Regions from separate parts of the Streptomyces sp. NPDC090442 genome, predicted to be linked through region 3. Evidence: predicted binding sites of a transcription regulator. Region 3 holds the regulator's gene; each other region holds the start of a gene.
What was found. Region 3 encodes HrcA, which represses chaperone genes, less so after heat shock. Its sites were predicted from a motif close to TTNGCACTCNGNNNNNCNGAGTGCNAA; they were not measured.

Region 1 (7,069 bases), on a different contig from region 3:
CGCCTTGCCGAACGTGCTGCTCACCCCACACATCGCCGGTTCGCTGGGCACCGAGCTGCACCGGATGGCCGACCACGCCCTGGACGAGTTGGAGCGGTACGGGAAGGGGCTGCCGTTCGCGACCCCGGTGCGACGGGAGGAGCTGGACCACTCGGCCTGACGAGCCGTCGCGCGTCGACGGGCCGTCACGCGTCATCACGAGTCGTAACGATTCATGATGAGTTGTGATGAAGCGTCATGAGATGTCGCGAGCCCGACAAGGCGCCCCTGCTGTTCAGGCCAAGGCTCGATGACATGGCCCTGGCCGCAAGGGCCTGACCACAAGGACTCGAATCCGGCGGCAACTTGGCTGGCGGAGAACCTGGCGGGAGACCTGGAAGGGGAGGCCGGGTGAGAACCTGCCCGGATCCGGACGGGGCCCGGGTGGGAACCGGACAGAGGCCGAGAGCCAGCAGGCCATCGGTGGGCCCGGAGAACGGGCGAGGCCCGGCCCCCCGGTGAGTGGGGGCCGGGCCTCGGGTGCCGGCGTGGGCGTGGCCGGCGGGTGTGCGCGAGGTGTTAGTGCGCGTGGCCGTGACCGTGGCCGGCGGCCGGGGCCTCTTCCTCTTCCTTCTTCTCGACGACCAGGGTCTCGGTCGTGAGCAGCAGGGAGGCGATGGAGGCGGCGTTCTCCAGGGCGGAGCGGGTGACCTTGACCGGGTCGATGACGCCGGCCTTGACCAGGTCGCCGTACTCGCCGGTGGCGGCGTTGAAGCCGTTGCCCTTGTCGAGCTCGGCCACCTTGGAGGTGATCACGTAGCCCTCAAGGCCGGCGTTCTCGGCGATCCAGCGCAGCGGCTCGACGGCGGCGCGGCGGACCACGGCGACACCGGTGGCCTCGTCGCCGTCCTTGCCGAGGTTGCCCTCCAGGACCTTGACGGCGTGGACGAGGGCGGAGCCACCACCGGAGACGATGCCCTCCTCGACCGCGGCGCGGGTCGCGGAGATGGCGTCCTCCAGGCGGTGCTTCTTCTCCTTGAGCTCGACCTCGGTGGCCGCACCGACGCGGATCACGCAGACGCCGCCGGCCAGCTTGGCGAGGCGCTCCTGGAGCTTCTCGCGGTCCCAGTCGGAGTCGGTGGCCTCGATCTCGGCCTTGATCTGGGCGACGCGGCCCTGGACGTCCTCGCTGTTGCCGCCACCGTCGACGATGGTGGTGTCGTCCTTGGTGACGGTCACGCGGCGGGCGGTGCCGAGCACGTCCAGGCCGACCTGGTCCAGCTTGAGGCCGACCTCTTCGGCGACGACGGTGCCGCCGGTGAGGGTGGCCATGTCGCCGAGCATCGCCTTGCGGCGGTCACCGAAGCCGGGGGCCTTGACGGCCACCGCGTTGAAGGTGCCGCGGATCTTGTTGACGACGAGGGTGGAGAGCGCCTCGCCCTCGACGTCCTCGGCGATGATCAGCAGCGGCTTGGAGGCGCCGGCCTGGATGATCTTCTCCAGCAGCGGGAGCAGGTCCTGGATGGAGGAGATCTTGCCCTGGTGGATCAGGATGTAGGGGTCGTCGAGGACGGCCTCCATGCGCTCCTGGTCGGTGACCATGTACGGCGAGAGGTAGCCCTTGTCGAAGGCCATGCCCTCGGTGAAGTCCAGCTCCAGGCCGAAGGTGTTGGACTCCTCGACGGTGATCACGCCGTCCTTGCCGACCTTGTCCATCGCCTCGGCGATGAGCTCGCCGACCTGGGCGTCCTGGGCGGACAGCGCGGCCACGGCGGCGATGTCGGACTTGTCGTCGATCGGGCGGGCGGTCGCCAGCAGGTCGTCGGAGACGGCCTTGACGGCGGCGTCGATGCCCTTCTTCAGGGCGGCGGGAGAGGCACCCGCGGCGACGTTGCGCAGACCCTCGCGGACCAGCGCCTGGGCCAGCACGGTGGCGGTGGTGGTGCCGTCACCCGCGATGTCGTTGGTCTTGGTCGCCACCTCCTTGACGAGCTGGGCGCCGAGGTTCTCGTACGCGTCCTCGACCTCGACCTCGCGGGCGATGGTGACGCCGTCGTTGGTGATGGTCGGGGCGCCGAACTTCTTGTCGATCACGACGTTGCGACCCTTGGGGCCGATGGTGACCTTGACCGTGTCGGCCAGCTTGTTGACGCCGCGCTCAAGGGCGCGACGGGCGTCCTCGTCGAACTTCAGGATCTTCGCCATGGGTGCTTCAAGTCCTCTCGTTGCGATCGTCGGCCTCGCCGCCGTGACCGCTCTCGCGAAAACGAACTGCGCCCCTGCCCCGGTCGGTGAGAACGCGGGAACCAGGGGCGCAGATCAGGGCAATTCCGGGTGACTTACTTCTCGACGATCGCGAGCACGTCGCGTGCCGAGAGGACGAGGTACTCCTCGCCGCTGTACTTCACCTCGGTGCCGCCGTACTTGCTGTAGAGAACGACGTCGCCGACCTTGACGTCGAGCTCGACGCGCTTACCGTCCTCGAAGCGACCCGGACCGATCGCCAGGACGACGCCCTCCTGGGGCTTCTCCTTCGCGGTGTCCGGAATGACCAGGCCCGAGGCCGTGGTCTGCTCGGCGTCGAGCGGCTGGACCACAATGCGGTCCTCAAGCGGCTTGATGGCAACCTTGGAGCTGGCGGTCGTCACGATCCGACCTCCCCCTTCGGAGATCTCACGGGGTTAACTGTCTGAGGTGGCGACCAGGTGGATCCGTCGTCGCGGGTGCCGGACCTGCCCGTCGCTGTGTTGGCACTCTCCGTCGGGGAGTGCCAACGCTGAGACTATGACGCCGTTAGCACTCGGTCAAGCGGAGTGCCAGCGCGGCGGAGACGCGTACCGTGTCTGCTGCCGGTCGGCCGGGCGTGGAGTCGGACACACCTTCCCGCTCGGCCGCAACCAGGCCCGTGGCTGCCCCGTCTTGTCCCCGGGACCGCTGACACCGGGCCGCGACCCGGCCGCCCTGCGGCCCTGACCCATCGATGGCGGAGGAACCGTGCGTGGACTGACCAGCGCTCCCCGGGATTCCGGGGGACCGGAGAGCGACGCCGAACGCACCATGACGTTCGCCGCGCTGGCCCAGGCCCCGAACCGTCGGCGGACCGAGGGCTGGCTGCTGGGCTTTGTGGTGCTCATCACCGTCTTCGGCTACGCCTACACCGAGTTGTCCATGAAGGGGCAGCTCCCCGGCGGGCTGGCCGGCTTCGCGGTGAGCATGTTCTTCATCGCGCTGGTGCCGCACCTGGTCGTCCGCCGGTTCGCGCCGCGCGCCGATCCGCTGATCCTGCCGTTGGCGACCATGCTGACCGGGATCGGGCTGGTGCTGCTGCACCGGCTGGACATCACCTACGCGGAGAAACCCCGGCTGAAGATCGCGCAGGCGGCGACCGGGCAGTTGGTGTGGACGGTGATCGGGGTCGCGGTCTGCATCGTGATCCTGATGGTGCTGCGCGACCACCGGCTCCTGCAGCGCTACATCTATCTGACGATGGCCGTGGCGCTGGTGCTGTTGATGGCGCCGGCGTTCTTCGGCGCGGACCAGTTCGGCGCCAAGCGCTGGATCATGCTCGGGCCGCTGTCGATGCAGCCCGGCGAGTTCGTGAAGATCATGATCGTGGTGTTCTTCGCGGGCTATCTCACAGTGAACCGCGATGCGTTGGCGCTGTCCGGGCGCCGGGTGATGGGCATGCAGCTGCCGCCGGGCCGGCAGCTCGGGCCGATCTTCACGATCTGGGTGATCAGCCTGCTGGTGCTGGTCTTCGAGCGCGACCTGGGCACCTCGCTGATCTTCTTCGGCGTTTTCGTGATCATGCTTTACATGGCCACCGAGCGCACCAGTTGGGTGGTCTGCGGTCTGCTGATGGCCGTCGTCGGCGCCGCCGTCGTCGGCTCGACCGAACCGCACGTCAAGGGCCGTGTGATGGCCTGGCTGCACCCGATGGACATCTTCCTGCCGGAGAACAAGCGACCGCCGGGCCTGATCTCCGACCAGGCCGCCCAGGCGCTGTTCAGCTTCGGCAGCGGCGGGATCGGCGGCACCGGGCTGGGCCAGGGCCACCCCGAGCTGATCGGCTTCGCCGGCAACAGCGACTTCATCCTCACCACCGTCGGCGAGGAGCTGGGCCTGGCCGGGGTGATGGCCGTGCTGCTGCTCTACGGGCTGCTGGCCCAGCGCGGCCTGCGGGTGGGGCTGACCGCCCGCGACCCGTTCGGCAAGCTGCTGGCCGTCGGCCTCGCCGGTGCGCTGCTGCTCCAGGTCTTCGTCGTCACCGGCGGCGTCACCGGGCTGATCCCGCTGACCGGTAAGGCCCTGCCGTTCCTCGCCAAGGGCGGTTCGTCACTGGTCGCGAACTGGGTGATGGTGGCGGTGCTGCTACGGGTCAGCGACAGCGCCCAGCGGCGCCGGGAGCCGGTCCGTCCGGCCCCGGAGCGGCCGGACGCGGACGCCACCCAACGGGTGCCGCGGATCACCGGGAACGAACCCGGGGCCTGACGACGCCACGACCGCCCACGTGCCGGCCAGCGGACCATCCGCGGGCCGGCACGCGTGCGTGGCCCACAATGGTGCCGATGACCGACCTCGACACCTTCTCCGCACTGCTCGCCCCCGAGGGGCAGCAACTCCTGGCCGCCCTGCGGGACTACGACCCGGCGGACGAGCTGGCGACCGCCACCCGGCTCCGCCGCGACCACCCCGCCCCGCTGGTCTCCGCCGCGCTCGGGCAGGCCCGGCTGCGGCAGCGGGCGGCCGCGAAGTTCGGCGCGGACGCCGCACGGATGTACTTCACGCCCAACGGGGTCGAGCAGTCCACCCGCGCCCCGGTGGCCGCCCACCGCGCCGCCCGGCTCGCCGCGCTGGGCGTGCGGACCCTGGCGGACCTGTGCTGCGGGATCGGCGGCGACGCGCTGGCGTCGGCCCGGGCCGGGGTCCGGGTGCTGGCCGTGGACCGCGACCCGCTGGCCTGCGCGGCGGCCCGGGCCAACGCCGAGGCGCTGGGCCTGGCGGACCTGATCGAGGTGCGGTGCGCGGACGTCACGGAGGTCGACACCGCCGGGTACGACGCGGTGTTCGTGGACCCGGCGCGGCGTACCAAGGCGCCGACAAGAGGGGCGGCGCGCAGCGCCTCGGCCAGGGGTGGCGGCTGGGCGACGGGTGGCCGCGTCTTCGACCCGGAGGCGTACTCGCCGCCGCTGTCCTGGGCGATCGGCGCGGCCCGCACGGCGCCGTTCGCGGCGTTGAAGATCGCGCCGGGGGTGCCGCACGAGGCGCTGCCCGAGGACGCCGAGACGGAGTGGATCTCCGACGCGGGGGACGTGAAGGAGGCCGTCCTGTGGTTCGGTACCGGTCGGGGCGGCGTCCGCCGCGCCACCCTGCTGCCCGCCGGGGACTCCCTGGTCGGCGCCGGTCTGCCCGATCCCGAGCCGGGGAGGGTCGGCGACTGGCTCTACGAGCCGGACGGCGCGGTCATCCGCGCCCACCTGGTCGCGGACGTCGCCGAGCAGGTCGACGGCCGGCTGATCGACCCGACGATCGCCTATGTGACCGCGGACCGACTGGTGCCGACGCCGTACGCGACCGCCTACGCCATCACCGACGTGCTGCCGTTCAACGTCAAGAAGCTCAAGGCGCTGCTGCGGGAGCGCGGGGTGGGCGTCGCGGTGATCAAGAAGCGCGGTTCCGCGGTGGAGCCCGAGGAGCTGCGCCGGAAGCTCAAGTTGGCCGGGCCGCACTCCTGCACGGTCTTCCTCACCCGCGTCGCGGGGGCGCCCACGATGCTGCTGGGGCACCCGGCGGCCGAGGGCGCCTGACCGGCCCGGCGGCCGCTCAGCCCAGGTCGGTCAACTCCTCGGCGTAGACGCGGGAGAGCGGCTGCGGGCCCACGTACTGCTGGCAGCTGCACTGCCGGGCCTCGTAGCGGACCGGCTTCTTCGCGGCGTCCCAGGCGACGGCGGCCTCGACCGTCTCGTGGCAGCGGCCCTGCTTGTCGTGCTTGGCGAGGTGGTGCTCGCAGCCGCACACCGGGGCCGGCGGCTGGTCCGCGGCCTCCAGCGCCAGCCGGTCTTCCCGCCGGGCCTCGATGAGGTCCAACTTGCGCTGGTGGCGCGTCTTCAGCGCCCTGCGGATCGTGCCGCTCGCCGCGGAGCCGGCGTAGACCGCCGGTCCGGCCAGCATGAAGAGATACCACCAGTTCACCGCGCGCCCCCGCTTCCCCGTGCGTGCCCCGGGCGCTTCCCCCCGCGCCCGACCACCAGGATACGGGCCGCGCCCGGGCCCCAACGGGCGCCGGGCGCCTAGGAGTACAGGTTGTCCTTGCTCAACTCGTGGAAGTGGTCGTGGTCATGGCCGTGACCGTGGTCGTGGCCGTCCGGGGCCGGGACGTGGGGCTCGGTGACCGGCAGCGAGGAGTCCGCGGAGAGCTCCCAGGCGGAGGCCGGGCGGTTGCGGGCCACCATCTCGGCTCCCAGGGCCGCGACCATCGCCCCGTTGTCGGTGCACAACTTGGGCCGCGGCACCCGCAGTCGGATGCCGGCGTCCTCGCAGCGGCGCTCGGCCATCGCCCGCAGCCGGGAGTTGGCCGCCACCCCGCCGCCGATCATCAGGTGGTCCACGCCGTTGTCCTTGCAGGCCCGCACGGCCTTACGGGTCAGCACGTCGACGACCGCCTCCTGGAACGACGCCGAGACGTCCGCCACCGGGACCTCCTCCCCGGCCGCCCGCTTGGCCTCGATCCAACGGGCCACCGCGGTCTTCAGGCCGGAGAAGGAGAAGTCGTAGCGCGGGTCGCGGGGGCCGGTCAGCCCGCGCGGGAAGCGGATCGCCTCCGGGTCGCCCTCGCGCGCGTAGCGGTCGATGACCGGGCCGCCGGGGAAGCCGAGGTGGAGCACCCGCGCCACCTTGTCGAACGCCTCGCCGGCCGCGTCGTCGATGGTCGAGCCGAGCGGGCGGACGTCGGAGGTGATGTCCGGGGCCAGCAGCAGCGAGGAGTGGCCGCCGCTGACCAGCAGCGCCATCGTCGGCTCCGGCAGCGGGCCGTGCTCCAGCTGGTCGACGCAGATGTGCGAGGCGAGGTGGTTGACGCCGTAGAGCGGCT
Region 2 (7,069 bases), on a different contig from region 3:
TGGCCGCCGCCCTGCTCGCCACCCTGTTGGAGAAGCACTTCCGCAGACGCATCCCGGAGGCCCTGGACGTCCTCCTCACCCCCACCCTCACCGTCCTCCTCACCGGCCTGGTCACCGTCTTCGGCCTGATGTGGGCCGCAGGTGAGGTCTCCACCGCCATCGGCACCTCCGCCACCTGGCTGCTCGCCCACGGCGGCGCCATCGCCGGCTTCCTCCTCGGCGGCCTCTTCCTCCCCCTGGTGATGCTGGGCCTCCACCAGGCCCTCATCCCCATCCACACCACCCTGATCCAGCAGCAGGGCTACACGACCCTGCTCCCGATCCTCGCCATGGCCGGCGCCGGCCAAGTGGGCGCCGCCCTCGCCCTCTACGTCCGCCTCCGCCGCAACCACTCGCTGCGCACCACGATCCGCTCCGCCCTCCCCGCCGGCTTCCTCGGCGTCGGCGAGCCCCTGATCTACGGCGTCTCGCTCCCCCTCGGCCGCCCCTTCATCACCGCCTGCCTCGGCGGCGCGTTCGGCGGCGGCTTCATCGGCCTGTTCAACCAACTCGGCGACGCCGTCGGCGCCACCGCCATCGGCCCCTCCGGCTGGGCGCTCTTCCCGCTGGTCAAGGGCAACCACCCGCTCACCACCACGATCGCCGTCTACGCCCTCGGCCTCCTCATCGGCTACGCCGTCGGCTTCGCCGCCACCTACTTCTTCGGCCTCAGCAAACAACAGCGCACCCACCTCAACGCCCCCAGCGACCTCGACGTGTTCAACGGCCTCAACACCCCCACCAGCGAACCGGCCGCACCCCAGGACACCGACGCAAGCGCCCACGGCGCCATGCGGCCCACCGCCCCCGAAGCCCGAACCACGGCGCTCAAGGGCACCGGATAACCGCCCAACCCCTCACCCCCGCACTCCGAACCAGCACCCGAAAAGCCGGCCCTCCCAGAGCCAACCCCTTCGGTACCGACCTCCCACGCCCGGCCCCTGCCATCCCGACGCCTCCCGGCCGCGCTCCTCGGACCCGACTCCTACGCGCCGGTCCCCTCTCGCCCTGCCCCCTCCGGTCCAGACGCCTCCGACCCTGCTTCCGTCGGACCGGATCCCTCCCCACCAGGTCCACGCCCGCGCCCAGCAGGTCCACGCTCGCCGCCAGGGAGTTCACCCTCCGACCCGAGAGACGCGCCCCCGCGCCCAAGCGGTGCGCTCCCCCGCCCGAGAAGCCCCCCGTCAAGTCCCCCTTTTCCCCCAGGGAGTTCACCCCCGCGCCCATGAGAACCGCTCTCCCGCTCAGGAAGCGCGCCTTCCCCGCCGAGAGAACCGCCCTCCCGTCCAGCAAGCACCCCCTCCCCGCCAAGGCGACCGCTCTCCGGCCCGGGAAGCGCGCCGCCCTCTTCACCAAGCTCGCTCACCCGCCCCAGGGGTTCGCTCCGGCAGGCGCGCCGGAGTCCTTCCACGTACCGCTCCCAGCGGCCGTCCCAGTGACCGGCCCAGCGCCGACGCCGGCGCGCCGAGCGCCCCAACTCCGCGGCCAGCAGGGCGAACCACACGCCCACCAGCATCAGATGGACGCGCTGCGGTACGCCGTGCCAACCGGGGTGGCCCAGGAGCGGACCGACGGTGAGGATCGCGGCGGGCATGGCCACGGCCAGGACGCGCGGCCCCCAGCGGCGGACCAACGGCATCGGTGGCCGCTGCACCGCGGCCGCGCGGCTCAGGCACGCCATCGAGGCGAAGAGGAAGAAGTGGGCGAAGGCGCTGGTGGCGGTGTGCCAGGGATGGACGGGCTCGCAGCCGGGCTCTAGCGAGGGGGCGCAGGTCATCGGGAGCAGCACGTCGGCCAGCGAGGAGAGGCCGAGGCCGGCCAGCGCGAGCCAGCCCGCGCGGGCCCAACGGCCGTGCCCGGCGGGCGTGCTGCGGGCGAGCAGGGCTCCCGCGATGACGAGGAGCGCGCAACCGCTCTCCAGGGCGCCGAAGAGGACCCGGAACCGCTGGTCGGCGGCGTAGAGCTCGCTGACGTAGGAGTGGCGGGGGTCGAGGCCGGTGGGGAGCCGGAACTCCAGCAGCCACCAGTTGTAGAGCAGGGCGGCGGCGCCGAAGAGGACGGCTGCCGTCGCCTCCCGGCCGGCGTAGTGGGTGGTGGGCGCGACCACGGGCTCGTAGGCGGTGCGGTCACCGGTCCGCGTGGGGTTCGGGACGTTCGGCACGGGCGGTCCTGTTCCGGGTGGGGGGCGGGGGCCTAGTGCGAAGGTTCTCCCCGGCATGGCCCTCCACGTAGGAGCGCCGGGTGGAGGCGCGCCGAGCCGCCACCCGTCAGGCCGAACCGATCCCCTGAACGCGGTATCCGACCGTGTCCGTCCACATGTTTGACGCCTCGCCAGCGCACCGGCGGAGCGCGGCTGCCGTAAGGGCCGTCAGCCGTACGGCCCGAGGGGGCCGTTGGGCGCGGGCGTCGGATACAACGCCGCCGGGGCGGCACCCCCTTGGAAGGAGGTGCCGCCCCGGCGAACGGAACGGACGAGATCAACCAGAGGTCGATCAGAAGTCCATGTCACCGCCCGGCATGCCGCCCGGCGCGCCGGCAGCGGCGGCCTTCTCCGGCTTGTCGGCGATGACGGCCTCGGTGGTGAGGAACAGCGCCGCGATGGAGGCGGCGTTCTGCAGCGCGGAGCGCGTCACCTTGGCCGGGTCGATGATGCCCTCGGCGATCATGTCGACGTAGTCGCCGGTCGCGGCGTTCAGGCCGTGACCCGGGGTCAGGTTGCGCACCTTCTCCACGATGACGCCACCCTCAAGGCCGGCGTTCACGGAGATCTGCTTGAGCGGGGCCTCCAGGGCCAGCTTCACGGCGGCGGCACCGGTGGCCTCGTCGCCGTCCAGCTCCAGCTTCTCGAAGACCGAGGAAGCCTGCAGCAGGGCCACGCCACCACCGGCGACGATGCCCTCCTCGACGGCCGCCTTCGCGTTGCGAACGGCGTCCTCGATGCGGTGCTTGCGCTCCTTCAGCTCGACCTCGGTCGCGGCGCCGGCCTTGATGACGGCCACGCCGCCGGCCAGCTTCGCGAGGCGCTCCTGGAGCTTCTCGCGGTCGTAGTCCGAGTCGCTGTTCTCGATCTCGGCGCGGATCTGGTTGACCCGGCCCTGGACCTGCTCGCTGTCGCCGGCACCGTCGACGATGGTGGTCTCGTCCTTGGTGATGACGACCTTGCGGGCGCGGCCGAGCAGGTCGAGACCGGCGTTCTCCAGCTTGAGGCCGACCTCCTCGGAGATGACGGTGCCACCGGTGAGGATGGCGATGTCGCCGAGCATGGCCTTGCGGCGGTCACCGAAGCCGGGCGCCTTGACCGCGACGGACTTGAAGGTGCCGCGGATCTTGTTGACGACCAGGGTCGACAGGGCCTCGCCCTCGACGTCCTCGGCGATGATCAGCAGCGGCTTGCCGGACTGCATGACCTTCTCCAGGAGAGGCAGCAGGTCCTTCACGTTGCCGATCTTGGAGTTGACGATGAGGATGTACGGGTCCTCAAGCGCCGCCTCCATGCGCTCCATGTCGGTCGCGAAGTACGCCGAGATGTAGCCCTTGTCGAAGCGCATACCCTCGGTGAGCTCCAGCTCCAGACCGAAGGTCTGGGACTCCTCGACGGTGATGACGCCTTCCTTGCCGACCTTGTCCATGGCCTCGGCGATCAGCTCGCCGATCTGCGGGTCGGCGGCGGAGATGGACGCGGTGGAGGCGATCTGCTCCTTGGTCTCGATCTCCTTGGCCTGGTCGAGCAGCGCACCGGAGACGGCCTCGACGGCCTTCTCGATGCCGCGCTTCAGGGCCATCGGGTTGGCACCGGCGGCGACGTTGCGCAGGCCCTCGCGGACCAGCGCCTGGGCCAGGACGGTCGCGGTCGTCGTGCCGTCACCGGCGACGTCGTCCGTCTTCTTCGCGACCTCCTTGACCAGCTCGGCGCCGATCTTCTCGTACGGGTCCTCCAGCTCGATCTCCTTGGCGATGGACACACCATCGTTGGTGATCGTGGGGGCGCCCCACTTCTTCTCAAGGACGACGTTGCGGCCCTTGGGGCCGAGGGTGACCTTGACGGCGTCGGCGAGCTGGTTCATACCGCGCTCAAGGCCGCGCCGCGCCTCCTCGTCGAACGCGATGATCTTGGCCATGTGAAGTGGTCCCTCCGGACTGATGGGGGTACCCCCGACTCGAACCAAGCCGAGCTTGGGGGAGGAAGCTCCGGACCGTGCTGGCGCCCGCGACGGACGGCCTGCATGCCGTGCGGTTCCTTGCCCCACCCGGCGTGCGGGCCTCACCGACCCGGTCCACATTCAGCACTCTCACGAGGAGAGTGCTAACGCAATGATTAGCACTCGCACCCATCGAGTGCAAGCGGCATCCGAGATGTCTCCCCCGGGGATGAGGGTCGGGCGACGGGTGGACGCGGGCGCCCGACCGGTGGCCACCCGGCTCGCGGGGCCACCTCTGCCACCGTGCGCGCGCCCCGCGCGCCCGCGTAACACGGCGGGACGGGTCCGAACTCCGGGCCCGGGAACAGCAGAAGGCCCGCAACCCCGTGCGCGGGGATGCGGGCCTTCCTCCCAACGATGCAGTCGGCCGCCGCCTCAGGCGGTGACCCGGACCATGTCCGCCTGTGGCCCCTTCTGGCCCTGCGAGATCTCGAACTCGACTCGCTGACCCTCCTCAAGGGTGCGGTACCCGTCCATCTGGATCGCGCTGTAGTGGACGAAAACATCCGCACCACCGTCGACCGCGATGAAGCCGTACCCCTTCTCCGCGTTGAACCACTTGACGGTGCCCTGAGCCATGCCTAACTCCCCTATTACTGGCCCTTGCGCAGGACCGCACTCCGCGGACCCGGGTCAGACCTCACCCCTGGGAATGGTCCGTGGGGTGTGCGCCGGAACGCGTCGACCGCCGCTGAATGTATCTGGACCGATGCCCAGCGCAACAGGTCAATCGGACGAGAATTCCGGAGTCGGAGAAACGGCCGTATGCGCTCAAATGCCGTTATTCCAGAGCAAGTCGGGCCAGGAATAAGCCACACAGGCGACAAATCGCGCACACAACTTGCGCACAAGTCACCGCGATCTCATATGCGTTCGGCATGCACGCGGAGATAAACGGAGGGGGATCGCCCCAATGGTATCCCCTTTCACCACACGGAATTGCCCCGTCCGTTTAGCACGGACGGGGCAATTTCCGGACACCGCCGGAACAGAGTTGGCGCAAATCCGATCTGCGCGCTCCGCACGGGGCGGTCGAGGGGCCTCAGCAGCCGCCGGCCACCGCGGGAATGATCGAGACGCCCGCGCCTTCCGGGGTCGGGGTCTGCAGGCCCTGTTCGAAGCGGACGTCGTCGTCGTTGACGTAGACGTTCACGAAGCGGCGGAGCTTGCCGGCGTCGTCGAGCACCCGGGCCGCGATGCCGGTGTGGTTCTTCTCCAGGTCGGCGATCACCTCGGAGAGGGTCGCGCCCTCGGCCGGGACCTCGGCCTGGCCGCCGGTGTACGTGCGCAGGATGGTGGGGATGCGGACGGTGACGCTCATGTTGCTGCCTCCAGGGCTGCGGGGAGAGTGGGTGCGGGAGGGGCGGGGCCGGCTCAGTCCGCCAGGCCGGCCGCGCGGAACGCGTCCAGGTCCGGGCGGATGGTGGCGGTGGGCCCGGCGGCGACGGCGTCGAGGGTCTTCAGCCCGTCGCCGGTGTTCAGCACCACCGTGGTCAACGACGGGTCCAGCACGCCGTTCTCGATCAGCTTCCTGGTCACGCCGACGGTCACGCCGCCCGCGGTCTCCGCGAAGATCCCCTCCGTACGGGCCAGCAGCTTGATGGCGTCCACGATCTGGGGGTCGGTGACGTCCTCGACGGCGCCGCCGGTGCGGCGCGCGATGTCCAGCACGTACGGGCCGTCGGCCGGGTTGCCGATCGCCAGCGACTTGGCGATGGTGTTCGGCTTCTGCGGCCTGACGACCTCGTGCCCGGCCTTGAAGGCGGCGGACACCGGCGAGCAGCCCTCGGCCTGCGCGCCGAAGATCTTGTACGGCTTGTCCTCGACCAAGCCGAGGGCGATCAGCTCCTTCAGCCCCTTGTCGATCTTGGTGAGCTGGGAGCCGGAGGCGATCGGGATGACCAGTTGGTCCGGCAGCCGCCAGCCCAACTGCTCGCAGATCTCGTACGCCAGGGTCTTGGAGCCCTCGCCGTAGTACGGGCGGAGGTTGACGTTGACGAAGCCCCAGCCCTCGCCCAGCGGGTCGCCGATGAGCTCGGAGCAGAAGCGGTTGACGTCGTCGTAGTTGCCCTCGATGGCGACCAGGTCACCGCCGTAGACCGCGGCCATCACGACCTTCCCGGGCTCCAGGTCGTGCGGGATGAAGACACAGGACTTCAGGCCCGCGCGGCGCGCGGCGGCGCCGACCGCGCCGGCCAGATTGCCGGTCGAGGAGCAGGACAGGGTGGTGAAGCCGAAGGCGCGGGCGGCCTCGACGGCGATCGCGACGACCCGGTCCTTGAAGGAGTGGGTCGGGTTGCCGGAGTCGTCCTTGACGTACAGGCCGCCGGTGACGCCCAGTTCGGCGGCGAGCCGGTCGGCCTTGACCAGCTTGGTGAAACCGGGGTTGAGGTTGGGCTTGTCGGCCACGTCGGTGGGGACGGGCAGCAGGGGGGCGTAACGCCAGATGTTGGCGGGACCGGACTCGATCCGCTTCCTCAGGCCCTCGGGGTCGCCGGTCGGCAGGTCGTAGGCGATCTCCAGCGGGCCGAAACACTCCTGGCACGCGAAGATCGGGCCGAGCGGGAAGCGCTGTGCGCACTCGCGGCAGGAGAGCGCGACGGCGGGGCCCAGGGCAACGGCGGGGGTGGGTTCGGTTGCTTGCACAGCCATGGAGGCGAGGCCCTTTCTCCTCATCTTCCTCACGGCGCATTTCGCCGCGAGACGGATTTGGCACCTTCCCTAGCCGGGAGCCTCGCGCGCGCACTGCTGGCGTGCGGCGGAGACCGGCTGGAGGGTTGCCGGGGCTTCAACGGGCCGTATCCCTCTGCCCCTCTGGATGAGCGCTATGG
Region 3 (7,069 bases):
GGGCCGGCCGCCCGGAGAACGCCCTGGTCAACTCGGTATGCGTGAACAGGGGGTTGATCAGTGCCTGCTTGTGCAGCGGGTGGGCGCCGGACTCGGGGGTGATCAGGAAGGCGGTGCCCAACTGCGCCATCGTGGCACCGGCGGCCAGCACCGCGGCGATCTGGGCGCCGCGCATCAGCCCGCCGGCGGCGATCAGCGGGATCTGCACCGTCTCCCGCACCTGCGCCAGCAGCGCCACCAACCCCAGCCCGGCGCCGGTGCCGTCGGCGTGCGGGTCGTCCCGGTGGGTGCCCTGGTGGCCGCCCGCCTCCACGCCCTGCACGCACACCGCGTCGGCCCCCGACCACTGCGCGGCCTGTGCCTCGGCGGCCGTGGTGACCGTGACGATGGTGTACGTACCGACCTTGGCGAACGCGTCGAGCACCGCCCGCGAGGGGCAGCCGAAGGTGAAGGAGACCACCGGCACCGGGTCGTCGCGGAGGATCGCCAGCTTGGCCTCGTAGCCGTCGTCGGCGGGGGCGTCCGCGTCGCCGAGCTCGGTCTCGTACCAGGTGGCCTCGCCGGCGAGTTGCTCGCGGTAGACCTCGACGGCGGAGGCGTCGGCCAACGGGGGTTGCGGCATGAAGAGGTTGACGCCGAAGGGCCGGCCGGTCAGCCCGCGCAGCTGCTTGATCTCCTGGTACATGCCGTCGGCGGTCTTGTAGCCGGCCGCCAGGAAGCCGAGGCCGCCGGCCTCGCAGACGGCGGCGGCCAACTCGGGTCCGGAGCCACCACCCGCCATCGGGGCCTGCACGATGGGGTGGCGGCAGAGATCGGTGAGCGCGGTGGGCATGCCCACATCGTGTCACGCCCGTCGCCCCGCCCAGAACCGGGGCGACGGCCGCGGGAAACCCCCTGACCGCCGCCCCGACCGGTGCGACTACCGCCCGTTGAACGCGTCCTTCAGGCGCGAGAACAGCCCCTGCTGCCCCGGCTGGAACTGCCCCAGCGGGCGCTCCTCGCCGCGCAGCTTGGCCAGCCGGCGCAGCAGTTCCTCCTGCTCGGGCTCCAGCTTGCTCGGGGTCTGCACCTCGACGTGGACGATCAGATCGCCGCGGCCGTTGCCGCGCAGGTGCGTCACGCCGCGGCCGTGCAGCGGGATCGACTGGCCGGACTGGGTGCCGGGCCGGACGTCGACCTCCTCCATGCCGTCGAGCGTCTCCAGGGGGCACTTGGTGCCCAGCGCCGCCGCGGTCATCGGGATGGTGACCGTGCAGTGCAGATCGTCGCCGCGGCGCTGGAACACCGGGTGGGGCAGCTCGTGGATCTCGACGTAGAGGTCGCCGGCGGGGCCGCCGCCGGGGCCGACCTCGCCCTCGCCGGCCAACTGGATCCGGGTGCCGTTGTCGACACCGGCCGGGATCTTGACCGTGAGGGTGCGGCGGGAGCGGATCCGGCCGTCGCCCGCGCACTCCGGGCACGGGGTCGGGACGACCGTGCCGAAGCCCTGGCACTGGGGGCAGGGGCGGGACGTCATGACCTGGCCCAGGAAGGACCGGGTGACCTGCGAGACCTCGCCGCGGCCGCGGCACATGTCACAGGTCTGCGCCGAGGTGCCCGGCGCCGCGCCCTCGCCGCTGCACGTGGTGCAGACGACGGCGGTGTCGACCTGGATGTCCTTGGTGGTGCCGAACGCGGCCTCGCTCAGCTCGATGTCGAGGCGGATCATCGCGTCCTGGCCGCGGCGGGTCCGCGAGCGCGGGCCGCGCTGCGAGGCCGTGCCGAAGAACGCGTCCATGATGTCGGAGAAGTTCCCGAAGCCCGCGCCGAAGCCGCCCGCGCCACCGGCGCCGCCGGCCTGCGAGAGGGGGTCGCCGCCGAGGTCGTAGACCTGCTTCTTCTGCGGGTCCGACAGGACCTCGTAGGCGGCGTTGATCTCCTTGAACCGCTCCTGGGTCTTGGGATCCGGGTTCACATCCGGGTGGAGCTCGCGCGCCAGCCGCCGGAAAGCCTTCTTGATCTGGTCCTGCGAGGCGTCACGGCTGACGCCGAGGACCGAGTAGTAATCCGTGGCCACTTACGACTCCGCGAGGATCTGTCCGACGTAACGTGCCACTGCGCGTACCGCTCCCATCGTTCCGGGGTAGTCCATGCGGGTCGGTCCGACCACGCCCAATTTCGCGACGGCCTCGTCGCCCGAACCGTATCCGACGGTGACGACCGAGGTGGACGTCAGGCCCTCGTGAGCATTCTCATGCCCGATGCGTACGGTCACGCCCGAGTCGTTGGCCTCCCCGAGCAGCTTGAGCAGCACCACGTGCTCCTCAAGGGCTTCCAGCACCGGCCGGATGGTCAGGGGGAAATCATGCCCGAAGCGCGTCAGATTGGCGGTGCCGCCGATCATCAACCGCTCTTCGGTCTCCTCCACCAGAGTCTCCAGCAACACCGACAGTACTGTCGATACCGTGGCCCGGTCCTCCTGTTCGAAGGATTCCGGGAGATCCTGCACGAGCTGCGGGACGTCGGTGAAACGGCGGCCGACGATCCGGCTGTTGAGCCGGGCGCGCAGGTCCGCCAGGGACGTCTCGCCGAACGGCGTCTGGCAGTCGATGAGCCGCTGCTCGACGCGGCCGGTGTCGGTGATCAGCACCAGCATCAGCCGGGCCGGGGCCAGCGCCAGCAGCTCGACGTGCCGGACGGTGGACCGCGTCAGGGACGGGTACTGCACCACCGCGACCTGTCGGGTGAGCTGCGCCAGCAGCCGCACCGTGCGGCCCACCACGTCGTCGAGGTCGACGGCGCCGTCCAGGAAGTTCTGGATCGCCCGTCGCTCGGGGACGGACAGCGGCTTGACGCCGGCCATCTTGTCGACGAAGAGGCGGTAGCCCTTGTCGGTCGGGATCCGGCCGGCGCTGGTGTGCGGCTGGGCGATGAAGCCCTCGTCCTCCAGGGCCGCCATGTCGTTGCGGACGGTGGCCGGGGAGACGCCCAGCTTGTGGCGCTCGGTGAGGGCCTTGGAGCCGACCGGCTCCTCCGTCCCGACATAGTCCTGGACGATGGCGCGCAGCACTTCAAGCCTGCGTTCACTGAGCATGTCCGCCACCTCCAGTCGGCCGTCCCGCCGGTCGTCTCTCCACTGGCACTCACCTGGCCCGAGTGCCAGACCCGCAGCCAGTGTACGGCCGGGCGGAGCGGATACAGCAAGGGCGGGCGCACTGAGGGCTTACCCACCACCGCCTGATCCGACCCCGGGCCGCCCCGGAGAGTTCCCCGAGCGATCCCCTGGAAATCCCTTGCACGACGCCTCGTTGGCGCCCCGGGACCGCACCGCGGCGCGCCCCACGAGGTGCGCGCGCCCGCCGGCTTTCCGCCGGGTTTCCACCGGGTGCGGGGCAACGCTATCGCGGGGGCGCTAGCGTCCTGCCATGCGCACCACTTGGGAAGAGGCCGGCTGGGAGCGGCTCGGCACCGACGTCGTCCGGCGCCGGATGCCCGGCTGGGACGAGACGATCGGCGTGATCGCCGGCGCCGACGGGGTGTTGCTCGTCGACACCGGTCCGACCCTCGCCGCCGGGGCGGAGCTGCGCCGCACGATCCGCGGCGTGCTGGGCCGCGATGTGACGCATGTCGCGCTCACCCACCCGCACTTCGACCACGTACTGGGCACCGCGGCCTTCGCCGGCGTCGAGGTGTACGGCGCGGCGGGGGTGGCCGGACTGCTCCGGGACGGCGGGGAGACGCTGCGGCAGGACGCGGTCCGGCACGGCGTGGCCCCGCGGGCCGCCGCCGAGGCCGCGGACCACCTGGTCGTCCCCCGCCACCAGGTGGACGACCGAACGACCCTCGACCTCGGGGGCCGGGAGGTGCTGTTGGCCGACGTCGGCCCCGGTCACACCGCCCACGACCTGGCCGTCCTGGTACCGGGCCGGCCCGGCGAACGGGACGTCGTCTTCTGCGGCGATCTGGTGGAGGAGTCCGGCGAGCCCCAGGCGGGTCCGGACGCGCTGCCCCGGCGGTGGCCCGCCGCGCTCGACCGGCTGCTGGCCCTGGGCGGCGAGGACGCCCACTACGTGCCGGGGCACGGCGCGGTGGTGGACGCGGCCTTCGTCCGCGCGCAACGGGACGCCCTGGCCGCCCGCTTCGGCACCGCCAACGCGCCCTGACGCGACCGCGGTTGGCCCGCCCTCCCCGGCGTGCACACCGGTCCGCCGCCCGTAGCACCACTCCTCCCCACCCGACCCACCGACTGTCCGCCCCCGACCCGTAGGGAACCGACCTCCATGCACAGCAGGCACTACAGCCCCGACCTCACTCCCCCCTGGAAGAAGCCGAAGCCGGTGCCCGAGGTGCCGGCCGATCCCGGGCTGGTCGTGGAGGAGGTGGCCACGGGCTACTGCGGCGCGGTCATCCGGTGCGAGAAGACCGCCGAGGGCACGACGGTGACCCTGGAGGACCGCTTCGGCAAGCAGCGGGTGTTCCCGATGGCGCCGCGCGGCTTCCTCCTGGAGGGCAGGACCGTCACCCTCGTCCGGCCGTCGGCCCGCCCGGCGGCGAGCGGGCCGGCGCGCACCGCCTCCGGTTCGCTCGCGGTCCCCGGGGCCCGCGCCCGGGTCGCCCGCGCCGGTCGCATCTACGTGGAGGGCCGGCACGACGCCGAGTTGGTGGAGCGCGTCTGGGGCGACGACCTGCGGATCGAGGGCGTCGTCGTGGAGTACCTGGAGGGCATCGACGGCCTTCCGGCCATCGTGGAGGCGTTCTCCCCCGGCCCGGACGCCCGCCTCGGCGTCCTGGTGGACCACCTCGTCCCCGGTTCCAAGGAGTCCCGGATCGCGGCGTCGGTGACGGACGGGAACGTGCTGGTCGTCGGCCACCCGTACATCGACGTGTGGCAGGCGGTGAAGCCGTCGTCGGTGGGCATCGCGGGCTGGCCGCAGGTCCCCCGGGGTCAGGACTGGAAGACCGGGGTGTGCCGGGCGCTGGGCTGGCCGGAGAACACCGGCGCGGCCTGGCAGCGGATCCTGTCCCGGGTGCGGTCGTACAAGGACCTGGAGCCGGCGCTGCTGGGTCGGGTGGAGGAACTGATCGACTTCGTGACGGCGCCGGAGAGCGCGTGACGGGGCGAAGGGCCTGGTGACCGCGGGCGGAGATCCGTCAGAAGCGCCCTGGGGAGGGCGCGGCGCCGCCCCGGTGCACGTCGTGCGCGGGGGCGGTGGCGAGCGCACGCTGGTAGCAGCGATTCCGGAGGTGACCGCCATGTTGAAGACCGCTGTCGGATGGCATGTCGAGATGGAGTTCGAGGAGGACGTCCACCGCACCCGGGCCGCCGCGATGGTACGGCTGCCGGACGGGACCGAGGTGCGGTCCCATGGTTATGCCAGCCGCCATCCCGCCGACGGGAACCAGCCCCGGGTCGGCGAGGAGGTCGCGGGGGCCAGGGCCCTCAACGACCTGGCGATGCAACTGCTGACCAAGGCCCATGACGAGATCGACTCGGCGTCGGGCCGGTCGTCCCGCCCGTTGACGCATTGATCGAGGAATCGAGAGATCAAGGAATCGAGGGGTTGACGCGCCGGTCGTCGAAGCGTCGACGCCCTAGGTGTGGTGAAGTCCCCGGCTCCTTGGGGGCGTTGGGGACGGGGCGGGGGATTCGAGCGCGAGCGAGGCGGCGACCCGGGTGTCAGTCCACCAGGTCGCGGACGACCGCGTCCGCGAGGAGTCGGCCGCGGAGCGTCAGCACCGCCCGCCCGGCCTCGTACGGGCCGGGCGCCAGGAGGCCGTCGGCCAACGCGCGGGCGGCGGCGCGGGCGCCCGCGGGGGCGAGGAGGTCGAGCGGGCAGCCGGCGGCGAGCCGGAGCTCCAGGAGGATCCGCTCGACGCGGCGGTCCTCGTCGGCCAGCACCTCGCGGCCGGCGCCCGGTGAGCGGCCCTCGGCGAGGGCCTGGGCGTAGGCGGCGGGGTGCTTGACGTTCCACCAGCGGACGCCGCCGACGTGGCTGTGCGCGCCGGGTCCGGCGCCCCACCAGTCGGCGCCGGTCCAGTACAGCTCGTTGTGACGGCAGCGGGCGGCCTCGGTGGTGGCCCAGTTGGAGACCTCGTACCAGGAGAAGCCGGCGGCGGTCAGGCGCTCCTCGGCGATCAGGTAGCGGTCGGCGTGCACGTCGTCGTCGGTCATCGGGACCTCGCCGCGGCGGATCCGGCGGGCGAGTTGGGTGCCCTCCTCGACGATCAGGGCGTAGGCGGAGATGTGGTCCGGGCCGGCGGCGGTGGCGGCGTCCAGGGAGGCGCGCCAGTCGTCGTCGGACTCCCCGGGGGTGCCGTAGATCAGGTCGAGGTTGACGTGCGCGAAGCCGGCCGCGCGGGCCTCGGCGACGCAGGCTTCGGGGCGGCCCGGGGTGTGCGTGCGGTCGAGGATCTTCAGGACGTGCTGGCGGGCGCTCTGCATGCCGAAGGAGACGCGGTTGAAGCCGCCCGCGCGCAGCTCGGCGAGGTAGCGCGGATCGACGGACTCCGGATTGGCCTCGGTGGTGATCTCGGCGTCGGGCGCCAGGCCGAACTCGTCGCGCAGCGCGGCCAGCATCCGGCCGAGGTCGGCGGCGGGCAGCAGGGTCGGGGTGCCACCGCCGACGAAGACCGTCTGTACGGGACGGGGGTCGTCGCCCAGTACCTTGCGGGCCAGCCGGACCTCCTCGACGAGGGTGTCGGCGTAGTTGTCGCGGGAGGCCAGGGCGCCGCCGCGGCCGCGCAGTTCGCTCGCGGTGTAGGTGTTGAAGTCGCAGTAGCCGCAGCGGGTGGCGCAGTACGGCACGTGCAGATAGAAGCCGAGGGGGCGCTCGGCGGCGCCGGTCAGCGCATGGCGGGGCAGCGCCCCGTCCTCGGGCATCGGCTCACCATCTGGCAGTGCGGAAGGCATGGGGTCCATTGTCCGTCATGCCGGAGCCTTCCGGTTCAGGGTCCGGAATACCTCCCCCGCCCGCCCGGTTGTGGCCCCGCAGGGGGCCCTCGCACCCCCTACGGGACCCGTTCGACCGCCCCCTACGGGCGCCCGCCCCCACCCGCCGCCTGGAGCACCATCAAGGCCAGGTCGTCGTCG

Region 1: the regulator HrcA is predicted to act here: its motif matches at 2,773-2,799, upstream of groES (co-chaperone GroES).
Region 2: the regulator HrcA is predicted to act here: its motif matches at 4,320-4,346, upstream of groL (chaperonin GroEL).

The regions. Positions count from the first base shown of each region.
Region 1 is NZ_JBIVXW010000021.1:3,457-10,525, reverse strand. Features, by position in the region: gene ACIQU6_RS16905 (hydroxyacid dehydrogenase) at 1-160, shown strand, start outside; gene groL (chaperonin GroEL) at 559-2,184, opposite strand; gene groES (co-chaperone GroES) at 2,319-2,627, opposite strand; gene ACIQU6_RS16890 (FtsW/RodA/SpoVE family cell cycle protein) at 3,037-4,470, shown strand; gene ACIQU6_RS16885 (methyltransferase domain-containing protein) at 4,539-5,786, shown strand; gene ACIQU6_RS16880 (hypothetical protein) at 5,803-6,171, opposite strand; gene tsaD (tRNA (adenosine(37)-N6)-threonylcarbamoyltransferase complex transferase subunit TsaD) at 6,270-7,069, opposite strand, start outside.
Region 2 is NZ_JBIVXW010000078.1:28,033-35,101, reverse strand. Features, by position in the region: gene ACIQU6_RS36890 (PTS transporter subunit EIIC) at 1-884, shown strand, start outside; gene ACIQU6_RS36885 (DUF998 domain-containing protein) at 1,025-2,200, opposite strand; gene groL (chaperonin GroEL) at 2,532-4,157, opposite strand; gene ACIQU6_RS36875 (cold-shock protein) at 4,614-4,817, opposite strand; gene ACIQU6_RS36870 (MoaD/ThiS family protein) at 5,281-5,559, opposite strand; gene thrC (threonine synthase) at 5,613-6,890, opposite strand; SAM riboswitch class I at 6,908-7,063, opposite strand.
Region 3 is NZ_JBIVXW010000015.1:102,528-109,596, reverse strand. Features, by position in the region: gene ACIQU6_RS13545 (nitronate monooxygenase) at 1-832, opposite strand, end outside; gene dnaJ (molecular chaperone DnaJ) at 920-2,056, opposite strand; gene hrcA (heat-inducible transcriptional repressor HrcA) at 2,057-3,073, opposite strand; gene ACIQU6_RS13530 (MBL fold metallo-hydrolase) at 3,405-4,142, shown strand; gene ACIQU6_RS13525 (DUF3097 domain-containing protein) at 4,260-5,093, shown strand; gene ACIQU6_RS13520 (DUF1876 domain-containing protein) at 5,233-5,508, shown strand; gene hemW (radical SAM family heme chaperone HemW) at 5,657-6,889, opposite strand; gene ACIQU6_RS13510 (SpoIIE family protein phosphatase) at 7,012-7,069, opposite strand, start outside.